Regions from separate parts of the Bacillus sp. Marseille-Q1617 genome, predicted to be linked through region 1. Evidence: riboswitches for the same ligand, from Rfam matches in the RefSeq annotation. Region 1 holds a riboswitch; each other region holds the start of a gene.
What was found. Region 1 has a riboswitch for S-adenosylmethionine ahead of HWX64_RS13070 (sugar ABC transporter substrate-binding protein). Riboswitches for the same ligand answer to the same signal wherever they lie in the genome.

Region 1 (7,755 bases):
TAAAAGCTGAAAAAAATCAAAATAACCGCCATCAAAGCAATGGCTCCGTATTTAAACAGTAAGTCTAATATCTTTGCCTTCATGTGCTGCCGTCCCTCCTGATGCATAAAGCAGAATGGTTTCTTGTGTCGCTTCCCCTGCCGTCATTTCCTTGACGATCCGACCGTCATACATAACAAGGATCCGGTCTGAAACGGCCAGGATCTCTTGGATTTCACAGGAAAAGTAGAGGATGCCCTTGCCTTCTTGTGCCAAGGATTGTATTAAGGAAAAAATTTCTTTTTTCGCTCCGACATCCACACCCTTCGTCGGTTCGTCGAACAAAAACAGCGAAGCGTCATCCGTCAGCCACTTACCGATGGCCACTTTCTGCTGATTACCGCCGCTCAGATCATTTGCAGAGACCCCTTCATGAGCGGTGCAGATGCCGAGTGATTCAATCCTGTTCCGGGCAAGCTCTTTTTCTGCCGTTGAGTTGATCCACAAGCGTTTCGAAATATTCCGTAATGAAGGAAAGCTGAGATTATGCTGGACCGATTCATGGATGAAGAGTCCCTCTTTCCTTCTCTCTTCCGGTACGAGCGCCATGCCGTTCTTAACAGCGTCACGCGGGCTTTTGACCTTCACTTCTTTTTCTTTTAAAAAATAGGAGCCTGCGTCTATCGGGGAGGCCCCGAACAATGCTTTTGCCAGTTCTGTTTTACCTGCACCGACAAGCCCCACAATCCCGACGACTTCCCCTTCCCTGACACGAAGGTCGATCGAACGGAGTTTCCCGCCGTCATCCAGCCCTTTCACTTCGTAAAGCATCCCTCCTTTTTCAGCAGGCTGCTTTACGAATTCTTCCTTAAACGAACGCCCCAGCATTTTTTCTACGATTTCCTCAGGTGTCGTCTCCTCTTTTTCATAGATGCCGATCGTCCTGCCGTCCCTCATCACCGTGATCCGGTCGGACACCTGGAACACCTCGGGCAGACGGTGGGAAATGAACACTATCCCTACCCCTTCTTTCTTTAACTCTTCCATCACCTCGAACAGCCTGTCGGTTTCCGATAGACTGAGAGGGGCTGTCGGCTCATCGAGAATCAGTATTTCCGCTTTCTGAAGCAGCGCCCTCGCGATCAGGACGAGCTGTTTTTCGGCCAGGCTGAGTGAGGAAGCAGGTGAACTCAGTGACAGATTACCTGCCCCGATCCTGTGAAGCACGGCGCCCGCCTCTTTCTCAAGCGTCCTTTTATTCAGGAAAAAAGATCCGCCGCCCGATAAGCGGTCAAGCAGGATGTTTTCCGCAACCGAAAGCTGATGGACGATTGCCGTATCCACTTCCTGATAGACACAGTGGATGCCGTGCTGCTTTGCTTCTCTCGGAGTTTGATAGCGTTTCTTTTCAGAGCGAAGAAGAATTTCGCCGCTGTCCGGCGTGTAAGCCCCGGAAAGGATTTTCATGAGCGTACTCTTTCCTGCCCCGTTCGCTCCGAGAAGGGCATGGACCTCCCCTCCATTCACCTGGAATCTTGCTGCGTCCAGGGCCTTCACCCCTGAAAAAGTTTTATGGATATCTTTCATTTCCAGCAAAGCAGCCATATCCATCCTCCTCTCTATTTTTTGAAAGAGCCTTCAAGCTCCTTCAATTCATCTGTGTATCCCTGCTCGCTTGCGCCCCAGCCTTCGACATGCTTGTGAAGCTGGTCGGTTGTGATCTGTTCATCCGGTAGCTGGTCCTGTTCGATGAAGACAGGCTCGAGCTTCACGGTCTGAGGTGTATCTTCTCCAGAAATCTTCTGATAAAGGAACCGCACCTGAACGCGCCCGATGTCTTTCGGATCAACCGCCGCAGATGCCACCCACGGACTTCCTTCTTTCTGGAGGATCTGCAGGTCTTCATCGCTCATATCAATCCCGTAAACCTTGATTTCATCCCGTCCGGCTGCCTCGATGGCCCGGACAGCACCCTTCGCGAATTCATCCCATGCCGCCCACACAGCATCGATATCCCCTTTATTCGGATACTGCTTCAGGATCGCTTCCATCTGGGCCTGCGTATCGAGTGCCGTATTCTGGGTCGCGGCGCCGAAAGCCGCCACTTCCTTGATGTCAGGGTTCGCTTCAAGGAACTCTTTATAAGCTGTCTGGCGCCTTTCCATCGGGGCGAACCCCGCTACCCAGATCTTGACGATTTCACCTTTTCCGCCTAACTCTTCTGAAAGGGCGTTAAGTGTCTGATCTGCCATTTGCCTGTCTCCCTGCTCAAGGACGGTCACACCATCCGATTCAACATCCGCATCAAACACGACGACTGGAATGCCCTGCCCTTTTGCTTTCTCGACACCTGACTGCAGCGCTTCCTTCGTTCCATGGTCAATCAGGATCCCATCGAACTTCTGATTGATGGCAGCATCGAGGTTCGATGACATCTTTGAAAGATCCCCATCAGAAGTGAAGACCTGTACCTTCCCTCCGAACTTCTCGACCTGCTCTTTCACACCCTCAATGTATTGGGCAGAAAACGTGCCCAGGTTAATCTGCATGATCAAAGCGATTTTCTTGCCTGCAAGCGCGTGATCGGATGTCCCTTTCACTGCCCCCGCTTCAGCATTCGATTCCTCGGAAACCTTCGGCTGGCATGCTGCGAGCAGGCTCAGTACCAGCGTGATGATGATAAGTAATAAAGACGGCTTTTTCATAAATGACTCTCCTCTTGTGATATGTTTTTTTAAAAATTTGACCTCTCGATCCGGGCGGTGCACTCGCTCGCTTTCAAGGTCCGTCAACGGGATCCACCAGTTTCCCGCGGACACCAAAAAACCTCTTTTCCCGAGAGAAAAGAGGTTTATGTATCAATAAACGTACTCTTATCACTCAGGAAATCAATCCTGCAGGTCTTAGCACCTTTCCGTCGAAACGGTAGGTTGCCGGGCATCATCGGGCCAGTCCCTCTGCCAACTCTTTATAAGAGAAATATGAAATTTGTTTACTATTCGCATGCGTATAATCGATATCTTACTTATTTGTGGAAAAATTGTCAATATTCTTTTTTATTTTTTTCTTGAGATACACATACCCGGGTATTGGGGAGCTTCTTATGATTGGGATTTCTATTTTATGCTCGAAATCCGCTTGCTTTTGCTCGAACCTGCCCATTTTATGCTCGAAATTCGGTTGCTTTTACTCGAAAACTCCCTCCTTATGCTCGAACTGTCGAATAATCTACACCTGCACCAAGTGCCGCCCCTATTTTTATGGGCGCAATCTGCATTGTTATGGGCGTTATTCTAAATATAAGGGCGAGATTTCGATTTTAAGGGCGGAATATCAAATATAAGGGCGATCTACCGATTTAACGACAATATCCGACAACCTCTACACCTCCCTACACACTTTATCCCTGCACTCAATCGTAAATAGACAGCCACCGCCGTGCCCCCTCCACACAAAAAGACCGCTCCCCCATCCAGGAAAGCGGTCCAAACCAACTACTATCTCTTATTCCTTCTCACCAAAAGCCAAACTTGCTTCGACAAAGTCTCTGAACAGCGGCTGCGGACGAGTCGGGCGTGACGTGAATTCCGGGTGGAATTGGGATGCCACGAACCATGGGTGATCTTCAAGTTCGATGATCTCCACAAGGCGTCCGTCAGGGCTTGTACCTGAGAAGATGAAGCCTGCTTTTTCCATTTGCTCACGGTAGTGATTGTTGAATTCGAAGCGGTGGCGGTGACGCTCGTAAACCACTTCGCCGTCGTACGCTGCATAGGCTTTTGAACCTTTCGTCAGTTTACATGGATATAAACCGAGGCGAAGCGTTCCGCCAAGATCTTCGATGTCCTTCTGTTCTGGAAGCAGGTCAATGATCGGGTAAGGCGTATCCGGGTTCAACTCAGCTGAGTGAGCTCCTTCAAGACCAAGTACATTGCGCGCATACTCTACAGATGCCAGCTGCATGCCAAGGCAGATTCCAAGGAAAGGAATCTTGTTTTCACGGGCATATTGAGTCGCTGCGATTTTCCCTTCGACTCCGCGGTCACCGAAGCCTCCAGGCACAAGGATTCCGTCTACGTCCCCAAGTTTTTCAGCAACATTTCCTGCATCAACAAGCTCAGAGTTCAGCCACTTGACTTCGATATCACTGTCGAACTGATAGCCGGCATGACGAAGAGCTTCCACTACTGAAATATAAGCATCCTGAAGTTCAACATATTTCCCAACAAGTGCGATCTTCGTTTTGCGTGATAGATTCGTTACACGCTCGACGAGTTCATTCCACTCCGTCATTTCCGCTTCACGGCAATTCAGCTTAAGGTGCTGGCATGTAATTTCATCAAGCTTCTGTTCCTGAAGGGAAAGAGGAACTGAGTACAGTGTCGCTGCATCCATCGCTTCGATTACGGCATTTTTATCGATATCACAGAACAGGGCGATCTTGTCTTTCATATCCTGCGTCATCGGCATTTCTGTACGAACGACGATGACATTCGGCTGGATACCAAGGCTGCGAAGCTCTTTTACACTGTGCTGGGTCGGCTTCGTTTTCATTTCACCGGCAGCTTTGATGTAAGGAACTAACGTACAGTGGATGTACATCACGTTGTCACGGCCTACGTCACTCTTGATTTGACGGATTGCTTCAAGGAATGGAAGAGACTCGATATCCCCTACCGTTCCGCCTATTTCCGTGATGACGACGTCTGAATTTGTTTCTTTGCCTGCGCGGTATACGCGTTCTTTGATTTCATTTGTGATATGCGGGATGACCTGAACCGTTCCGCCCAAGTAATCACCGCGGCGCTCTTTTTTCAGGACCGTGGAATAGATTTTCCCAGTCGTCACGGAGCTGTATTTTGTCAGGTTGATGTCTACGAAACGCTCATAGTGACCTAAATCAAGATCTGTTTCCGCACCGTCATCCGTTACGAATACTTCTCCATGCTGATACGGGCTCATCGTTCCCGGGTCCACGTTGATGTACGGATCGAATTTCTGGATCGTCACCGAAACTCCGCGGTTTTTTAATAGTCTTCCAAGGGACGCTGCTGTGATCCCTTTTCCAAGTGACGACACAACGCCGCCTGTTACGAAAATATACTTAGTCATGTATATGTCCCCCTTTTAATATGAGTTGGTTCAAAAAAAGTAGAGGGTGTCTCCTATGTATCCTTGTCATGAAGTTATCTTGTTCAAAGAAGGAGAAGTCCATTCCCGCAAAATAAAATCATGGGCAAAAATCAGCTAAAAGACAGCCTCTTATTTATGAATATTGGTAAGTTGTAAGGGGTAGAGAAAACGTGAATCAGCCTGCATCCCAAGCACAGGCTGTCCTGTAAAAAATAAAAAACGCCCCTCTTACCAAATGGTAAGGGGAGCGCTGAATACTCTATCCGTCCTTTTTTAAGGAGCCCAAATAAAATACTACCTTCCTGCAAGAAAGAAGTCAAGCATAGAATGGAGTCAGGCAAATCTTCCTAATTCACAGAAAAATTAAAGCTTTTCATCCTCATCTTCTTCATCTGATTCTTCTTCCTCTTCGTCATCGACTTCATCGAACTCGTCGATTTCCAGGTCTTCATCGACTTCTTCGTCATCATCGACATCAAGGTCGTCCAGATCATCGTCCGTGTCATCCACATCGTCGTCATCATCCGTCAGATCTTCGTCATCTGTATCATCAAGATCATCATAATCAAGATCGTCATCCAGATCTTCATCATCAAGATCATCGAACTCGTCAAGATCAAGATCTTCGTCGACTTTCTTCTTCGCCTTTTTCTTTTTGGTAGATTTCATCGTAGGTACGGTTTCTTCTTCGATTTGATCAACCGGATACCATTCGCGGAGACCCCAGCGGTTTTCGCCAAGCGCAATGAATCGTCCGTCGATGTTAAGATCTGTATAAAATTGAACCATGCGGCTCTTAGCCTCTGATTCAGAGATTTCAAGTAGACTTGTAATTTCGTTCAACACTTCTTGAAATGTTATGGCTTGCTTCTTTTCCGTCATGATCTCGTGTGCCAATTCAATAAAAGATGTTTGTCGCAATTCTTCCTTCGATAACTGTTTTAGACTCACTTCACGCACTTCCTTTCTCTATTTCACACTCTACTGAGAGAGTCACTAAAGCACTTTAAAAAATGGCACAATCCTGCCATTATCATTTTAAGCATATTACCCATTATAAACAATATAAGAGACTTTATGCTATCTTTATCTGTCATTTCTATCATTTTTTTATTTTTGTGAATTCAGAAGGCTGCTGCTCTCTTCACTTTCCTCCCTGTCACCGTACCGGATCACCTTATACGCTTCATAAAAAAAGTAGAAGGACAGGAGAAGGAACGGGATCGCCCCCAGCTGAAAGTGATACAAAACAAGAGCCCCATAAATACCGACCGCCATAAGCGCATAACGCAAAAATGTCCTCACAGTTTCACATCCAGTATAAATCGTCTCAGGGTCTATTCATCCAATACCCATTATATAGCAAAACCACACCATCATCTATGATTGCAGCGTAAAGAATTGTAACTTTTCTGTATATTCAGCATGGACCGATTCCCCAAACTTTAATCATCCAACCCACCAGAAAATCCTTTAGCATAGTGAGGGACGGGCTTTTAGCGCGTTAACGCGTGCTGGGACGGGCCTTCATCAAACCCGCAATTTTGAAAAAAGACTGCCGTCCGGTACGACAGCAGTCTTCTTTCTTCTTAATCTATTACATATTCCGGCGGTACTGGCCGCCGACTTCGTATAGGGCTCTTGTGATCTGTCCCAGGCTTGCGATTTTGACGGTTTCCATCAGCTCTTCGAAGATGTTGCCTCCGTCGACTGCCGCTTTTTTCAGGCGCTGAAGCGCTTCTTCGATATCACTTTCGTTTCTCGCCTGGAAGTCGCGAAGGTTCTTGATCTGCGTTTCTTTTTCTTCCTTCGTCGCACGCGCCAGTTCCATGCTGTCCATCTGTTCTTCAGATGGAGGATTCGGATTCAGATACGTGTTCACCCCGACGATCGGAAGTTCACCGTTATGTTTCTTCATTTCATAATACATGGATTCTTCCTGGATCTTGCCGCGCTGATACTGGGTTTCCATGGAACCGAGCACACCACCGCGGTCATTCAGGCGGTCGAACTCAGTGAGCACCATTTCTTCCACGAGATCCGTCAATTCTTCCACGATGAAAGATCCTTGAAGCGGATTTTCATTTTTAGAAAGACCGTGTTCTTTCGTGATGATCATCTGGATCGCCATCGCACGGCGGACGGATTCTTCCGTCGGCGTCGTGATCGCTTCATCATAGGCATTGGTGTGAAGCGAGTTACAGTTATCCTGAAGGGCCATCAAGGCCTGTAGTGTCGTACGGATATCGTTGAAATCGATCTCCTGCGCATGCAGCGAGCGGCCGGACGTCTGGATATGATACTTCAGCTTCTGGCTGCGCTCATCCGCACCGTACTTATCCCTCATTACTGTCGACCAGATTCGGCGGGCCACGCGGCCGATCACCGTATACTCAGGATCGAGTCCGTTCGAGAAGAAGAACGACAGGTTAGGAGCGAACTTATTGATATCCATTCCGCGGCTTAAATAGTACTCGACATAGGTGAAGCCGTTTGCCAGCGTGAACGCAAGCTGCGAAATAGGATTCGCCCCCGCTTCCGCGATGTGGTAGCCGGAAATCGAGACAGAATAGTAGTTTCTCACTTTATGATCGATGAAGTACTGCTGGATGTCACCCATCATGCGAAGCGCGAACTCAGTCG
Region 2 (7,755 bases), 540 kb from region 1:
TACAAGCTTGGTGTAGGTGCTGTCGGTGCGAGTAAGCGTGCGTTTGAAGTAACGGTTCAATACACCAATCAGCGCCAGCAGTTCAAGACATCCATCTCGTCTTTCAACCTGACGAAAGAAAAACTGGCGACGATGGCAGCGAAACTATATGCAGCTGAAAGCTCCGTATACCGTACAGTAGGTTTATTCGAGGACCGCATGAGCAAACTTACCGATGAAGAAGTCAAGAACGGAACCGAAGTAGCAAAATCAATCGCCGAATATGCAATCGAATGTTCATTGAATAAATTCTTCGCAACGGAAGTCCTGGATTACGTTGTTGACGAAGGCGTTCAGCTACACGGCGGATACGGATTCATGCAGGAATATGAGATTGAAAGAATGTACCGCGATTCACGCATCAACCGTATCTTCGAAGGCACGAATGAAATCAACCGCCTTCTTGTACCGGGGACATATCTTCGTAAAGCAATGAAAGGTGAACTGCCGCTCCTTCAGAAAGCACAGGCTCTTCAGGAAGAACTGATGATGCTTATGCCAGAAGAAGTTAGCGACGAGCCATTGGCACAGGAAAAATATCTTGTGAAAAACGCGAAGAAAATCGGTCTGATGCTTGCAGGATTAGCTGCTCAGAAGTTCGGAAAGGCACTCGAAAAAGAGCAGGAAATCCTTGTGAACATTGCAGATATCGTATCGAATGCATATGCAATGGAATCTGTCGTCCTTCGTACAGAAAAAGCGCTTGAGAAGGGCGGAGCTGAAAAAGCGAAGCAAAAACTTCTTTATACGCAAATCTTCTGTCAGGAAGCGTTCAATGAAATCGAAGCGCATGCAAAAGAAACGCTTGTGGCAACAGAGCAGGGTGACACTCTACGTATGATGCTTTCAGCGCTCCGCAAATTCACGCGCCACACACCGATCAATGTGATCGCGGTTAAGCGTGAAGCATCTGAAAAGCTGATTGATGCTGAGAAGTATGTTGTTTGATAAGTGACTTTTTGGTGAAAGGAACGGACCTCCGTTTGGGGGTCTGTTTTTTGTTTTTGGGGTCATTATCTTGAGGGAGAGATAGTAATCCAGTCAACTATTGAATTAATTACGTCACCAATATAAATAATTCAATCATACATTTAAATAATTCCGTCACACCGCCTCATCATTCCCTCACAAACCCCATTGATTCAATCAACCGGTCAAATTCTACTATAGCAGCTGGTGTACGCACTCAATATCCGTTCTCTTGACGTATCCCTAAGTATAAATTATTATATGTTTAAACACTTAAACGTTTAAGCGTTTAAACATAACGAAATAAGGTGGAAAATATATATGAAAAACAAAACCGTACTGATCACAGGGGCATCAAGTGGAATAGGGCTTCATTTTAGTCATAAATTTGCTCAAGCGGGCCATAACGTGGTCCTCGTGGCGAGAAGTGAGGAGAAGCTGCATTCTCTTGCTGCAGAATTAGAAGGGAAATACAAGATCAAAGCACATGTTATCAAAGCTGATCTAGCCGAGACGGGAGCATCCCGTTTCATTTATGAACAAGTTACGTCAAATGACATCGAAGTTGATATTCTCATTAACAATGCCGGGTTTGGATTGTTCGGTGAATTTGAACAGACTGAGATTGAGAAAGAAAAGGATATGATTCAAGTAAACATTACAGCCTTGACCGAGCTTAGCAAGTATTTTGGAAAGGAAATGGTGAATCGGAAGAAGGGACAAATATTGAACGTGGCTTCCACTGCAGCCTTCCAGCCGGGACCATTAATGTCCGTATACTATGCCACGAAAGCGTACGTCCTTTCATTATCAGAGGCACTTGCGAATGAATGGGAGGAATACGGAGTGCAGGTGATGGCACTATGTCCGGGAGCTACTAAAACAGGGTTCAGTGATGCAGCCGAACTTCAGGAATCAAGACTCTTCCAGTCGGGCGTCATGACTGTTGAAGAAGTAGTAGAAGAAGCCTATAAGCAGATGGCCCATCAAAAGAAGGTAGTGATCATACCAGGGATGAAAAATAGAGTGCTCGCCGGGTCCATTCGATTCATGCCGCGTAAACTGGTCACAAAGATTGTCCGCAAAGTCCAGGAACGGATATAATAAAAGTGAATGAAGTAGAAGGGAGAATATTATGGGGCAAAAAGCCATTGATACATTCCGTGCTTGTACTCCTTTATTTCAAGCATTAAGTGATCCGTATCGGCAGGACATCATTGTCCTTCTTGCTGAAAAAGAACCGCTTACGGTCAATCAAATCACTGAGCATCTAACTCTATCCCGTCCGGCGGTCTCCCACCATTTGAAAATATTGAGAGATCAGCAGCTCGTCTCCCTTGAGCAGAAAGGGACACAGCGTTTCTATTCTTTAGAACTTGATCATGCGGTTGAACTTCTAAAGCAACTGGTGGGGACAATAGAAAATCACTGTGAATAAACCTTCTGTAAAAGAAGGAAAATAACGAAGGCTGTCGAAATTAGTCTAATAGGTAAAATCCTTAAACCAGGGAACGGTGATATATCCAGTTCCCTACTTTTTAATATTGAATGATATATGCTGACAACCAAATCGAAAGGTGGTGGTAACATGTCATTGTCTTTTTATTCATATCCAAAATGCGGAACGTGCCGGAAAGCAAAGAAGTGGCTTGAAGACAATAACGCAGATTTTAATGAAATACATATCGTTGAAAATCCCCCGTCCAAGGACGAGCTGAAAAGCCTTTATGAAAAAAGCGGTCTGCCGCTGAAAAAGTTTTTCAATACCAGCGGGAAAAAGTATCGTGAACTTGGATTGAAGGATAAGGTGAACGATGCCCCTGATGAAGAACTCCTTGAGATCCTGTCTTCAGACGGCATGCTCATTAAACGTCCGATCACAACAGATGGTTCCAAGGTGACGGTCGGATTCAAAGAAGAAACGTTTGAAGACACCTGGAAATGAGGGTACATTCCATTTCGTGTAACCAGCTAATGGAAGCCCCTTAAACGGCTTATAAAAAGTTTCAAAGGAAACACTTTGTTTTCTTGCTTTTTTATAAAAGAGTGTGTCAATATTAGGTTGTATACCAAGTATTTGGAGGGATTTGAAATGAGTACACCGAAAGATCTTCGCTATTCTGAAGAACATGAATGGGTCAAAACAGAAGGGGAAAACGTACGTATTGGAATTACTGCATTTGCACAATCTGAACTTGGCGATATCGTATTCGTGGAGCTGCCTGAAGTAGGCGACGAAGTTAAGGCTGACGAGCCATTCGGAAGCGTTGAATCAGTTAAAACTGTTTCAGAACTGTACGCACCGGTTTCAGGTAAAGTCGTTGAAGTAAATGAAGATCTTGCTGACAGCCCTGAGTTTGTTAACGAGTCTCCTTATGAAAAAGCTTGGATGATCGTTGTTGAACCAACTGATGCTGGAGAAGTGGACAAGCTGATGACAGCAGAACAATATGAAGAAATGATTAACGAAGGTTAATACCCGGGAACACCTTGAGTATATTCTCAAGGTGTTTTGTTTTTCATTTGGGGCATTCTAATGGTAGATGCCATTAAAGAAAGGATGACCCCTATGACTCTTGAACCAAAGAAACTGGATGTCACAGACCGTGTGACTGGAAAACTGAAAAATGGAGAGTTGGAATTGTATCTTGATAATCAGCCGATCGGCAGAATGGCTGTGCCTCTTGAAGGGATCGCCATGGAACCTGATTTTGAAGCGAAAGAAAATAAAATTTTCCAAAACTACACCGCCACAGAAGGAACCGATGCACGATATACTGACTGTGACGAAGGCGGCTGGTGTTAAGTTTCACTTGAAAGGGTGCCAGACTTCTCCTCATGGAAAGCCGGCACCCTTTTGCCTGTTTTAATGCTAATGCAAGGTATTGAGTTGGTAAGATATATTTAATACGCTTTATTTTAATGAAAAAGATTTAAGCCTGTTCCAGCGGTTGATTGGAGTGCAAGACGAAGACTCCTGCGGGAAAAATAGCTAATGTGAGACGTGTCCAGCTCCGGGGCTTAGAGGCACATGTCATAAGTCAACTCGTCCAAGAAGGCAAAAAACGCCTTCACGGCCGATTCGCCTTATCCCCCCCGCCTCTCTTCAAAGCCCCTCCGCTTTTCTAACCCGCAGGAACGGAGTGACGAGGAGGCTCACGGGCTACCCGCGGAAAGCGAAGTCTTGCACGGAAATCAACAGCGGAGTTCAGCCTTTTTTCTTTCTATTTCCAAAAAAAAATGAGAAGATATAAGTAAGTAGCGGACATCATCTCTAATTAATTGAATATACTATCCTAATCTTATTTTTGAAAGATAAGGTGATGACAATGTTGGAATTTGGTGATGAAAAAGTAATCATCGTAGAAGGTACAACAGATAAACGAAAGGTAGAAGGGATCATTAAAGAACCCATTGAGATTATCTGTACAAATGGAACCATCAGCATTACAAAAATGGACGAACTGATTGATTCGCTGGAACAGAGAGATGTTTATATACTGGTGGATGCCGACCATGCAGGAGAAAAGCTTCGAAAACAATTCAAGCGTGAGTTTCCCGAGGCAGAGCACTTATATATCGACCGGATGTATAAAGAAGTGGCATCTGCACCTGAATATCATTTGGCTTCTGTACTGATTGGCGCCAATATTGATATACACACGGAATTTCTGGAAAAAAGGATGAGTTAACGTTGAATGAGGTAAGTAGTACAAGTGCGCTTTATGATTCAATAAACACACATGAACTTTCGGCCGTTTATCTCTACACCCCTATGTGTGGGACATGCCAGGTAGCAGGCAAAATGATGGAAGTCGTGAAAAAGCTTCCGCAGTCCTTTCATTTTGAAAAAGTCAATTTGAATTACTTACCACAGTTTGCAGAAGAACAGGTGATTGAAAGTGTGCCATGTTTGATCCTATATAAAAATTCTGAAGAGAAGGAAAGGATTTATGCCTTTCAATCTGTGCCCTATCTATATGAAATGTTGAAGAAAACAGAGACCTTTAATGGATAAAGGTCTTTTTATTTTGTCATTTTCGCTATCACTTTAATATAGGTGTCCAATGTAGCTGCTCAACCCTGAAAACCTTTCTACAAACTAGGACATATTTCTTGGGAAATGAAGAGAAATTGCTCGGAATTTATATTCTGAATATTCAATATTATCTATTTCGACAGTGATTCATTATTACTTCAAAATCATGTCGAGCAACTGAAAAAGGATAGAATATCCAAATGTAGAATTAAGTAGTAAGAAGATTCGCGGGAGGGTATTTATGAGAAATCATTTAGAGACGTTAATTGAACAATGTCATGCCAAGTACCATCTGCAGCTGTTATTTCCTTCAGATCCATTTATTCTTGCCTTCGAATGTGAAAATCAGCGCTACACCATTTCTCTATCAAATAATGAGTGCTTTATTATGGAAGACAGTATGAAATCTGAACCTCAATTTTTTATCGATGGAAATAAGGAAATGATTACACGTGTTTTAAAAGGGGATGAGCTTTTATCGCGGATGGTTGAAAACAATCAATTATCTGTTCGCGGTGGTTACCGCCCGCTGTTGTTCGTGGAGTCTGTGTTGTGGTTGACAAGACCCATCATAAAAGAGACTGTGGAAATTTAGTGATTACTCTAATCTTCTGAAAAAAAAGAATTGACACCCTTTATATGTGGTGATAAAATCACTTTTGTAGCAAATTTTCTGAGACTTTACACATATTAACTTAATATATTTAGACTTACTCTTATTTAGAGTGGTGGAGGGACGTGCCCTATGAAGCCCGGCAACCGTCAATTTTATTGAAATGGTGCCAATTCACTCAAAGCTATGCTTTGACAGATAAGAGGAAGGATAATCATATGATTATGCCTTTCTGCTTATCTGCGGGAAGGTTTTTTTATTGCCCTCATACCTAGACTGTGGGCAATAAGAGAAGTATTAATTCATATTAGAACGATCGTTTTACTCAAGAAGAAGGAAGGTGACCGACATCATGATTACCATCTCAGACGTGAAGAAAATATATCAATCGAAATCAGGCCCGATTTCTGCAGTGGACGGAGTGAACCTTTCCGTTAAGGAAGGTGAAATATTCGGGGTGATCGGCTATAGCGGTGCCGGTAAAAGTACGCTGATCCGGATGCTCAACGGACTTGAGGTCCCGACTGAAGGTGCTATTAACGTGGGCGGTCAGGCAGTATCTACGATTAGAGGTAAAAAGCTCCGCGAGGCAAGACAATCGATAGGCATGATTTTTCAACATTTCAATCTGTTATGGTCAAGGACTGTCATTGAAAATATTCAGTTCCCCTTGGAGATAGCAGGTGTTCCTAAAAAAGAAAGAAATAAAAGGGCAAATGAACTGCTGGCTCTTGTCGGCCTTGAAGGGAGAGGGGATTCGTATCCTGCGCAGCTGAGCGGCGGCCAGAAGCAGCGTGTCGGCATCGCAAGGGCACTTGCGAACAACCCGAGTGTACTTCTGTGTGACGAAGCGACATCTGCACTTGATCCCCAGACAACCGATTCCATCCTTGATCTGCTTGTGGATATCAACAAGCGCCTGGGACTGACCATCGTCCTGATCACGCATGAAATGCACGTCATCAAAAAAATCTGTCATCGTGTAGCCGTAATGGAAAATGGGAAGGTTGCTGAACTCGGGGATGTGCTCGAAGTATTCCGGAATCCTCAGCAGCAGGTGACAAAAAGGTTTGTGAAGGAAGTGTCTCAGGATCAAGATTCGGATGAAGTGATTGAACAGCTCATCCAAGATTACTCGACAGGGAAGGTCTTGAAATTTACGTTCGTGGGTGAATCGACCGGGCAGCCGCTGATCACCTCCCTGATCAGAAAATTCGACCTTGAAGTGAATATCCTTCAGGGGCAAATATCCCAGACACAAAAAGGTGCATACGGCACATTGTTCGTTCATCTGGACGGAGCGGAATCCCAGCTTAAAGAAGCCCTTGCGTTTGCCGAAAGCCAGTTGGTGAAAGTGGAGGTGATGGCAGGATGATCGAAACGATCTTTCCGAATGTCGATTGGGAAAAGCTCTGGGAAGCAACACTGGAAACCCTTTATATGACGGGGATGTCCGTCCTTATCACGTTTGTATTGGGTATCATTCTCGGGATCCTTTTATTTTTGACATCCAAAGAAAATCTTTGGGAAAACAAACTCACTTACACTGTAACAAGCGCTGTCGTGAATGTATTCAGGTCGATCCCGTTCATCATCTTGATCGTCTTGCTGATCCCGTTCACGAAGTTCTTGCTTGATACAATCCGCGGTGCAAATGCAGCTCTGCCGGCACTCATTATCGGGGCTGCGCCGTTTTACGCCAGAATGGTCGAAATCGCCCTGAGGGAAGTAAACAAAGGCGTCATTGAAGCAGCAAAGGCAATGGGCGCTAAGACAAGTACAATCATAATCAAAGTGCTCATTCCGGAATCGATGCCGGCGCTCATATCGGGTATTACGGTGACGGCCATCGCCCTTGTCGGATATACCGCTATGGCAGGGGTCATAGGGGCAGGGGGACTTGGGAACCTTGCTTACCTGGACGGTTTCCAGCGCAGCAGGGATGATGTCACTCTGGCATCTACGATCATGATCCTCGTGATCGTGTTCGGAATTCAATTCATTGGTGATTTCTTTACAAAAAAATTAGATAAACGCTAAAAGGAGAGAACAACATGAAAAAATGGTTAGCAGGAGCAGTAGCAGCAGCAAGTAT
Region 3 (7,755 bases), on a different contig from region 1:
CAATATAGTTGTGCGTCCAAATTACATGATCGTTCCAAAGGGTTCGCATGTCTTCTTTAAGCTTTAGGGCATCGGGGCTCACGCATTCTTTTTTGGCAGCCTGAGTTTCTGGAAGCCGGGCAGCCATTGTCAACGTCATGAGAATAGCGGTGAATACAATAAAGTATTTTTTCATTTGTATCTTCTCCTTTATTTAATTTAGTAATCACGTAGTAGTATTCACTGAAGTAAAAGAGTTGATTCCAAAGAAAAATCTCTTGAATGAGGAGGTCTAGATATGGAAAGTTCCCTTGTGGCGTACGTAATAGGAAGCGGGATAGTATTGTCACTTATCCTGCATTTCCTTCAGATAAAAGGAATACTGAGAAGTTATCTACCTTTCAGAATATTATTCAGTCTAATGATTGCTGCACTATTATCCATTCCGGTCTCCATTTTCTTCATAGGGGGCTGGACGGGACTTGGTATATCCGTGATGGCAGTGTATGTGCTGCTGTTTTGTATCACAGGGTTAATCTGTATGTACCTGTTGAATATTTTCTTTCAAAACAGAGGATAGGTGGGGGATTGACCATTTTTAAAAATAATAAGTGCTTGTCTGCACACAGGTGCAGGGTTGTACATATAGTGAAGTAGAGAAACAGAAAATCGGCAAAAAAGAATGCGGTTGTTCCAAAACGGCTTTAAAAATCCTTTAGTCACCGTAAAAGAAAGCTTCATTCGGTTTTGCCCATGAACAAGCTTTCTCGTCTATATACTTCCGCCGTATAGACAAGAGTACCTCCTTATTTGTTCGTACAGTAAAAGTGTTCCTGCAGTGCCGGGAACACTTTTGCTATTTTTATTGAACATTCTTGTCGGTGTTGATTGAGGGTTCTTTTAAATACCGGCTGCTTTAAAACCAGCAAAAGCGAGGAGGATCCCGAATGTATAACTTGCAGTAAGATAAACAGCAAGGACCTTGAATTTTTTTCCTGCAAACATATGGATGTTCTCAAGCTTGAAGGTAGAGAATGTTGTAAAAGCACCGAAGTATCCGATACCGATGAATGAATAAATCGGGCCTTCCAAACCGGCACCAATCGTGTATCCCAATAAAAAAGAACCGATTAAATTGACTAGTAATGTTGCAAATGGGAAAGATGCAGAAAAATGTTTCCCAAACCATAGACTGATCCAATACCTGGATATAGCACCGAAAAACCCTCCAAGTGAGATCATGATTATTTGAATAAGCATCAATCATTATCCTCCACGACTGAATTTTCCCGCTTCCACAGAATGCTGCCGGTTTTAAAGCCCACCCCAGACATGAAGAGTCCGCCGGCCATACTTAATATCACGTATAGAAATGCGAAAAGCCATTGTGCTTGTTGCAGTAATTCAATGGTCTCCACACTGAAAGTAGAGAACGTTGTGAAAGATCCAATTAAACCCGTGCCCAGAGCTGCCTTCACGGAAGGACGCATTTTCTTGGATTGAAAAAGATATGTGGTCATCCATCCCAGTATAAAGCTGCCGGTCAAATTAACGAGCAGTGTGCCTAGAGGAAAGTGATACTGCCAATGTGAATGAACCGAGGCACCCAGAGCAAACCTTAAAAGAGAACCGACGGCACCCGCTAGTCCTACCAATAAATAATTTTGCAAAATAAAGCATCTCTTTTCTTTAGAATTGATTCACTTAACTATGTTCATTATGGGTGATAATGGGTATGATATCAATGACATTATATAAAGAGAGAGTTGAAAACAATGGGAGCATCACCTGCAGAGTATGAACTCACACTTGAAATAATTCAGAGCTTAAAAGAAGGAAAGAAGCGGGGTTTTCAGGAAATCATGGATGAACTGCAGCCATATGACATGGCACAGCAGTATCAGCACCTGCCTGCAAAACATCGTAATAAATTTCTCCTATTCTTGACCATCTCCCAGCTTAAAGAGCTGATGAAGGAATTAGAGAGTGAGGATCAGCTGGAAGTCCTGCAGAAATTAGGCATTGAAAAGTCGACCAAAGTGCTTGATCTTATGGAAAATGATGATTTGACCACACTTTTATCCGATCTTGAACCTGATCAGATTGAAGAATTGTTGTCTGAAATGAAACAGGAAGAATCTGATGTAGTTCAGCACATGATGAACTATCCCCTTGAATCGGCAGGGCGTCTCATGAATAACCGATTTGTGTGGATCTCAAAACATTATACGGTAAGAGAAGCTGTCGATAAACTAAAGGATTTTGCCGAACTTGCCGAGTATTTGAATTACCTTTATGTAATAGATGAGGGTAAAAAGCTGGTGGGGGTTGTCTCTTATAAAGACCTTCTCCTGGGGGAAATGCAGGATAAAATTGAAGATATCATGTTTACAAGAGTGGTCAAAGTTGACGTTCTTACCGATCAGGAAGAAGTGGCGAAATTGATCAGCCGCTATGATTTCGTTTCGATCCCTGTCATAGAAGAAGATGATAAACTGATGGGAGTCATTACGGTCGATGACATTATTGATGTAGTGATCCAAGAGGCAAACGAAGATATTGAAAAGCTATCTGCTTCCGGTAAAGCGATTGATTTCAACACGAAGCCGTTCGTGGCTGCATACAGACGGCTGCCGTGGCTCATACTCTTGTTATTGATCGGTCTTGTGTCAGGCAGTATCATAGACGGATTTTCAGATACACTGCAGTCTGCAGTCGCTCTGGCATTCTTTATGCCGATGATAGCCGGTATGACAGGAAATACAGGTACACAGTCCCTTGCAGTAGTCGTAAGGGGGCTGGTTTCACAAGACTTGGACGTAACACAGGTTTTGAAGCTGATATTTCGTGAATTATGGGTAGGTATCATCATCGGTCTTAGTTGTGCAATATTGATATCGATCATTGCATTCATATGGCAGGGAAGCTTCGTACTTGGAATCGTAGTGGGTAGTTCACTATTGATCACACTCATAATCGGAACACTAGCAGGAACCATCATTCCGCTCGTTCTCTATAAGTTTAATATTGATCCTGCCGTAGCTTCAGGTCCACTCATTACAACAATCAACGATATCTTTTCACTGCTCGTATATTTCGGCATTGCAAGCATGTTCATTTCAAAATTATCCTAAACTAAAACCGCCCCGGCAATGAGCAGCGGGGCGGTTATTCTATGATTATACTTTCTGTGGCTGTTGGTTAAGATGTCGTTCGATTATGTCCGCCAACTTAATAATATCTGTATATTTCTTGGTTTGCTGGGTTTCTATATAAGTTAACAAGAACGTTTCCGTGTCAAAGTGGTATATGACGGAAAGTACAGGTGTCTGGTCCTCCGAACTGAAAGTGTGAATAATCTCACTTTCTTTAAAATCAATTTGAGTTTTCAGCATTCGCAGAATTGTATCGAATGACATAAAACGTCTCCCTTCTATATTATAGAGGGATTGACTAAATACAGTCTCGTAGACCCAAAATAATTTAATCTTGATTAAGTATAAATTATATCATACAATTAAATATTTATATACCTATCAAGGAGGGCGTAATTGTGACACCTGAAACTTATTATTTTTTCAACTATAAAATGAAAATGAATCTTTTCCCGAATATGCTTGATAAAGTAATGCAGAAGGCTGCCGCTATGGGATTTTCAGAAGATGAAGGAAGTTCTTTTCGCTTAAAAAAATTCGGAGAAGCCTCCAAAACAACTAAATAATATGATGAATATTGTCGGAATATTTTTGAAATCTCGATTTAAATTAATGAGCATACCTATTCCAATCAATTGTTAAGAATACGGAAATTTTCTACTTACACCCACTATACCTATCAAGTTTACATAATTAAAGTGTGATTTGTACTGCCTTCATAAATTTGCCCTTCTAGTAAAGAAGAATGAACCTTTATCTCTTCATTCTATATTCTGCAAGTTGCGCATATAGTGAACTAGTAAATCTTATAAGTATAGGAGTTCATTCATGGCGTACAAATCCAGAAAAGATAGCACCCTACCCCTACTAGTATTTGTGACTATGAAATCTTTAGCAAGAATGATGGTTCTCGGAATTATCCTTCTTTATTTTTCCGTCTGGCTTATATCTGCGACGGCAATCAAGCTGAAGGTGGACACGCTGTTTTACTCGACAGTATCTGATATGGTACCGAAAGAGACCCTCTTGAAGCTTCTATCTGAAGAGATTACTTCACTCAGGGTAATGAATGAAGAGGAATTGGAGTCCGACTTTGACTGGCTTGAAAGTGTAACCAATGTCTCGTTGTTTGATCCCCGCAGTTTATTTGGAAGAGAGATACCGGGGATTGAAAATTACCATACCCAGATAGCCGTAGCGGGGAAAGGGACGGATATAACCAACCTGCCTGTAGAATCGCCCGCACCGACTGAGGAACAATTGAAGAATCAGGAGTTTGATCAGAAACAGATTGACCGGGCAAATGGCGACAGTGGAGAAACCGTTGAAGAAGTCGATAAGAAATCTGTCTTTATTTATCATTCCCACAGCTGGGAAGCATTTAGCCCGCTTATTAAAAATAATCAAACCGAAAATCCTGCCAGTACGAATGAAAAAGTAAACGTCATTGCGATCGGGTCAAAGCTTCAACAAGAACTTGCGAAAAGAGGGATAGGTGCCGTACAGGATAAGACAGATACTACGCAGGCACTGAAAGAGAAGAACTGGACCTATTATGAGTCATATAAATTATCAAGGGAGCAGGTTCAAGAAGCACTTGCCGGAAATAATGACCTCAATTACCTGATTGATATCCACCGTGACTCCCAGCCCAGGGAAATCACCACTAAAACAATTAATGGGAAGCAATATGCACGATTATTCTTTATCGTAGGTAAAGAAAACAAGAATTTCGAAAAAAATCTGGCCATCGCCAAAGAATTGAATGGCGCACTCGAAAAGAAATATCCCGGCATCAGCCGCGGGGTATTTGTTAAAACGAAAGCTGAAGGAAACGGTGTCTACAATCAGGACTTGACCGAGCGAGCCATGCTCCTGGAATTCGGTGGTGTAGAAAATAATTTAGTCGAGCTCTATAATTCAACGGAAGCATTTGCAGAAATCTTCGCAGAGTTTTACAAGGAAGATGTTGTAGAAGTTAATGGATAAGTGTGTCTGCGAAAAGCTGCTGTGATAAGGCAGCTTTTTTCGTTTTCTCCGTTTTTTGCATAAATTCTGCAAAAAACGCGGGAAACTATAACCTATGCGGGTTATGAATCCTTTTCAATCTTGAAACGAATTTTTGGAATGTTGTTTAGAGAAGGTGAAACCCGGATAAAGAATGATAGAATAAAAAACAAGGAGGAACTAATTAATGTCACACGAAAAGTATCAATCATTAGTACAAACATTACATGAGTGTATGGAGGCTTGCAATCATTGTTACGATGCATGCCTTGGTGAGGATGATGTTAAAATGATGGCGGATTGTATCCGTTTAGATCGTGAATGCTCAGACATGTGCGGATTTTTAGAACAGGCACTGGTAAGAGGCACGCCGTTTGCATCCGAGCTTGCTTCAGTATGTGCATCCATCTGTGAAGCTTGCGGAAACGAATGCAAAAAGCATGACCACGATCACTGTCAAAAATGCGCAGATGCCTGCTTTAAGTGTGCAGAAGCTTGCAGAAATATCGCATAAACAGGTCCGTCCTTCAGTACTTTAACGTGCCGAGGGACGGGCCTTTACATTTTTCCAATGGATGGAGGAAGCGCTGCTGTGAGGATGGCAATGACTTTTTGCCTCTTGATACTCCTTTTCGAGTTCTTGCAGGGTCAATTCAAACAGTTGTTTGCCGTTCTTCTTGAAAATGTTATAGGTGATCAGTTTGTTTATAAGCTCCTCCCGGCGTCTTTCTAAAGTATGTCGAATGATTTTTCCCATTATCTTGCACCCCTTTTATCATTTATTTCATGAGAAAAGTCTTTATTGTTTTTACATAACAAAAACCTTCTTCCGAAGATAAGAAGAAGGTTTAAATAGTTTTATTCTTCATCTTATCTTTTCAAGCTTTCGGCTTGATGGAATTAGCACAGTGTTCCGTGAAATCAGAATCTGTTGCTGAGGTGTCATCGGGCCAGTCCCTCTGCCTCTCTTGATAAGTTATTCATGATTAATAAGTTAGATATACTTTAATACATAGTATTCCGAGTTGTCAAGTATGAATAAATGCGAGATGAAGATTTTTCCACTTTAGTCTCTAAGCATCCAGTACACAGAATCTTCATTAAAAAGTCACAATAAATTCCCCATTTGTTTATGATTTCACAATAAAAAGTGATAGGCTAATGGTATAAACCTGCATATGGAGTGAATGACGATGAAAAAGGTTGTTGTAGTTGGCGGGGGCATCACAGGACTCATAACGATGTACCATCTCGATAAATTAAAAAGAGAAAATAATATTGATATCGAATTGATACTGGTCGAACGTGATCAAGAGCTTGGCGGAAAGATTAAAACCGTAAAGGAACATCCGTTCATCATGGAGACGGGGGCAGACTCGATTGTTGCAAGAAATGAGGGTGTGCTGGCTTTAATAGAAGAATTGCAGCTAGAGGATGAACTTGTGTATAACGAAACAGGGCTATCCTATATCTACATGAACGCGAAGCTGCATAAGATTCCCGAAGATACGATTTTCGGTATTCCGATGAGTATAGAATCGTTAATGGAAAGTACGTTGGTTTCAGAAGATGGCAAACGTGAAGCGTGTAAGGATTTGGAAACTCCCAACAAGATATTTACAAAAGAGAGTTCGGTAGGTGAATTTTTGGAAGCGTTCTTTGGGCGGGAACTTGTCGAGAACCAAATTGCACCTGTACTATCCGGTGTGTACTCAGGAAACCTTCATGATTTGACGATGTCTAGTACGCTTCCGTATTTGGTGGATTATAAAAATCAATATGGAAGTATCATCAAAGGGCTTGAAGCAAATAAAGAAAGATTTAAGAGTTCCTCCAAAGGGAAATTCATCTCTTTCCGAAACGGGTTATCTGCTCTGATAGACCGGCTTGAACAGGTGATAGAAGATGCTGATATTATTAAGGGTGAAGAACTTATTAACCTGAAGCAGTATGAAGATAAGTACGAGCTCACTTTTACTGACAGAAAGCAGGTTGAGGCCGATTATGTAGTTTTTTCAACACCACATGATGTTACACAAATGATTTTGAACGATCCTCTAATGGATCAACACTTCAGCCTATTGAAAAATTCATCTCTCACAAGCATTTATATAGGGTTTGATGTAAAGGATGATATTCTTCCTGAAAATGGAACAGGATTTATTACATCGCATGGCAGTGATGTTCTATGCGATGCTTGTACGTGGACAAGCCGAAAATGGAAGCATACAGCAGAGGAACATGAATTGTTGGTAAGATTATTCTACAAAAGTTCCAATCCTCATTACCGAGAATTAAAGGGCCTTAGTGAAGAGGATCTTACAAACGTAGCACTTAAGGATATATCAAAAAGTCTGGCCATTAACGAAAGACCGGTATCCGTTAAGGTCACCGAGTGGAAAGACCTTATGCCGAACTACCATTTGCAGCACAGCGAGGCAGTGAACTCACTTCAACATACACTTAGTGAGAACTATCCTAATGTGACACTTGCGGGCGCGTCTTATTTCGGAGTCGGAATCGGTGCTTGTATTCAAAATGGAAAGCATACGGCTGAAGCCATTATTGAAAAAATAATCAGATAAGTATTTTTGGGCTTGAATTCTTTAAAGGA

Region 2: linked by a shared signal. The riboswitch ahead of HWX64_RS15580 (methionine ABC transporter ATP-binding protein) and the one ahead of HWX64_RS13070 (sugar ABC transporter substrate-binding protein) in region 1 are both predicted to bind S-adenosylmethionine.
Region 3: linked by a shared signal. The riboswitch ahead of HWX64_RS09485 (Fur-regulated basic protein FbpA) and the one ahead of HWX64_RS13070 (sugar ABC transporter substrate-binding protein) in region 1 are both predicted to bind S-adenosylmethionine.

What each region holds. Positions count from the first base shown of each region.
Region 1 covers NZ_CAHJXM010000002.1:301,519-309,273, reverse strand. The annotation lists gene HWX64_RS13080 (ABC transporter permease) at 1-83, opposite strand, end outside; gene HWX64_RS13075 (sugar ABC transporter ATP-binding protein) at 52-1,584, opposite strand; gene HWX64_RS13070 (sugar ABC transporter substrate-binding protein) at 1,599-2,684, opposite strand; SAM riboswitch class I at 2,850-2,956, opposite strand; gene HWX64_RS13065 (CTP synthase) at 3,484-5,091, opposite strand; gene rpoE (DNA-directed RNA polymerase subunit delta) at 5,476-6,063, opposite strand; gene HWX64_RS13055 (hypothetical protein) at 6,223-6,417, opposite strand; gene icmF (fused isobutyryl-CoA mutase/GTPase IcmF) at 6,710-7,755, opposite strand, start outside.
Region 2 covers NZ_CAHJXM010000002.1:838,047-845,801, forward strand. The annotation lists gene HWX64_RS15535 (acyl-CoA dehydrogenase family protein) at 1-987, shown strand, start outside; gene HWX64_RS15540 (SDR family oxidoreductase) at 1,330-2,112, shown strand; gene HWX64_RS15545 (metalloregulator ArsR/SmtB family transcription factor) at 2,144-2,446, shown strand; gene HWX64_RS15550 (arsenate reductase family protein) at 2,597-2,953, shown strand; gene gcvH (glycine cleavage system protein GcvH) at 3,101-3,484, shown strand; gene HWX64_RS15560 (YusG family protein) at 3,578-3,814, shown strand; gene HWX64_RS15565 (toprim domain-containing protein) at 4,338-4,700, shown strand; gene HWX64_RS15570 (thioredoxin family protein) at 4,703-5,026, shown strand; gene HWX64_RS15575 (hypothetical protein) at 5,289-5,642, shown strand; SAM riboswitch class I at 5,761-5,865, shown strand; gene HWX64_RS15580 (methionine ABC transporter ATP-binding protein) at 6,013-7,035, shown strand; gene HWX64_RS15585 (methionine ABC transporter permease) at 7,032-7,700, shown strand; gene HWX64_RS15590 (MetQ/NlpA family ABC transporter substrate-binding protein) at 7,715-7,755, shown strand, end outside.
Region 3 covers NZ_CAHJXM010000001.1:1,906,470-1,914,224, forward strand. The annotation lists gene HWX64_RS09445 (glycosyltransferase) at 1-175, opposite strand, end outside; gene HWX64_RS09450 (hypothetical protein) at 278-559, shown strand; gene crcB (fluoride efflux transporter CrcB) at 880-1,239, opposite strand; gene crcB (fluoride efflux transporter CrcB) at 1,239-1,649, opposite strand; gene mgtE (magnesium transporter) at 1,755-3,113, shown strand; gene HWX64_RS09470 (hypothetical protein) at 3,533-3,700, shown strand; gene spoIIP (stage II sporulation protein P) at 4,017-5,123, shown strand; gene HWX64_RS09480 (four-helix bundle copper-binding protein) at 5,329-5,655, shown strand; gene HWX64_RS09485 (Fur-regulated basic protein FbpA) at 5,677-5,898, opposite strand; SAM riboswitch class I at 6,009-6,119, opposite strand; gene HWX64_RS09490 (protoporphyrinogen oxidase) at 6,335-7,726, shown strand.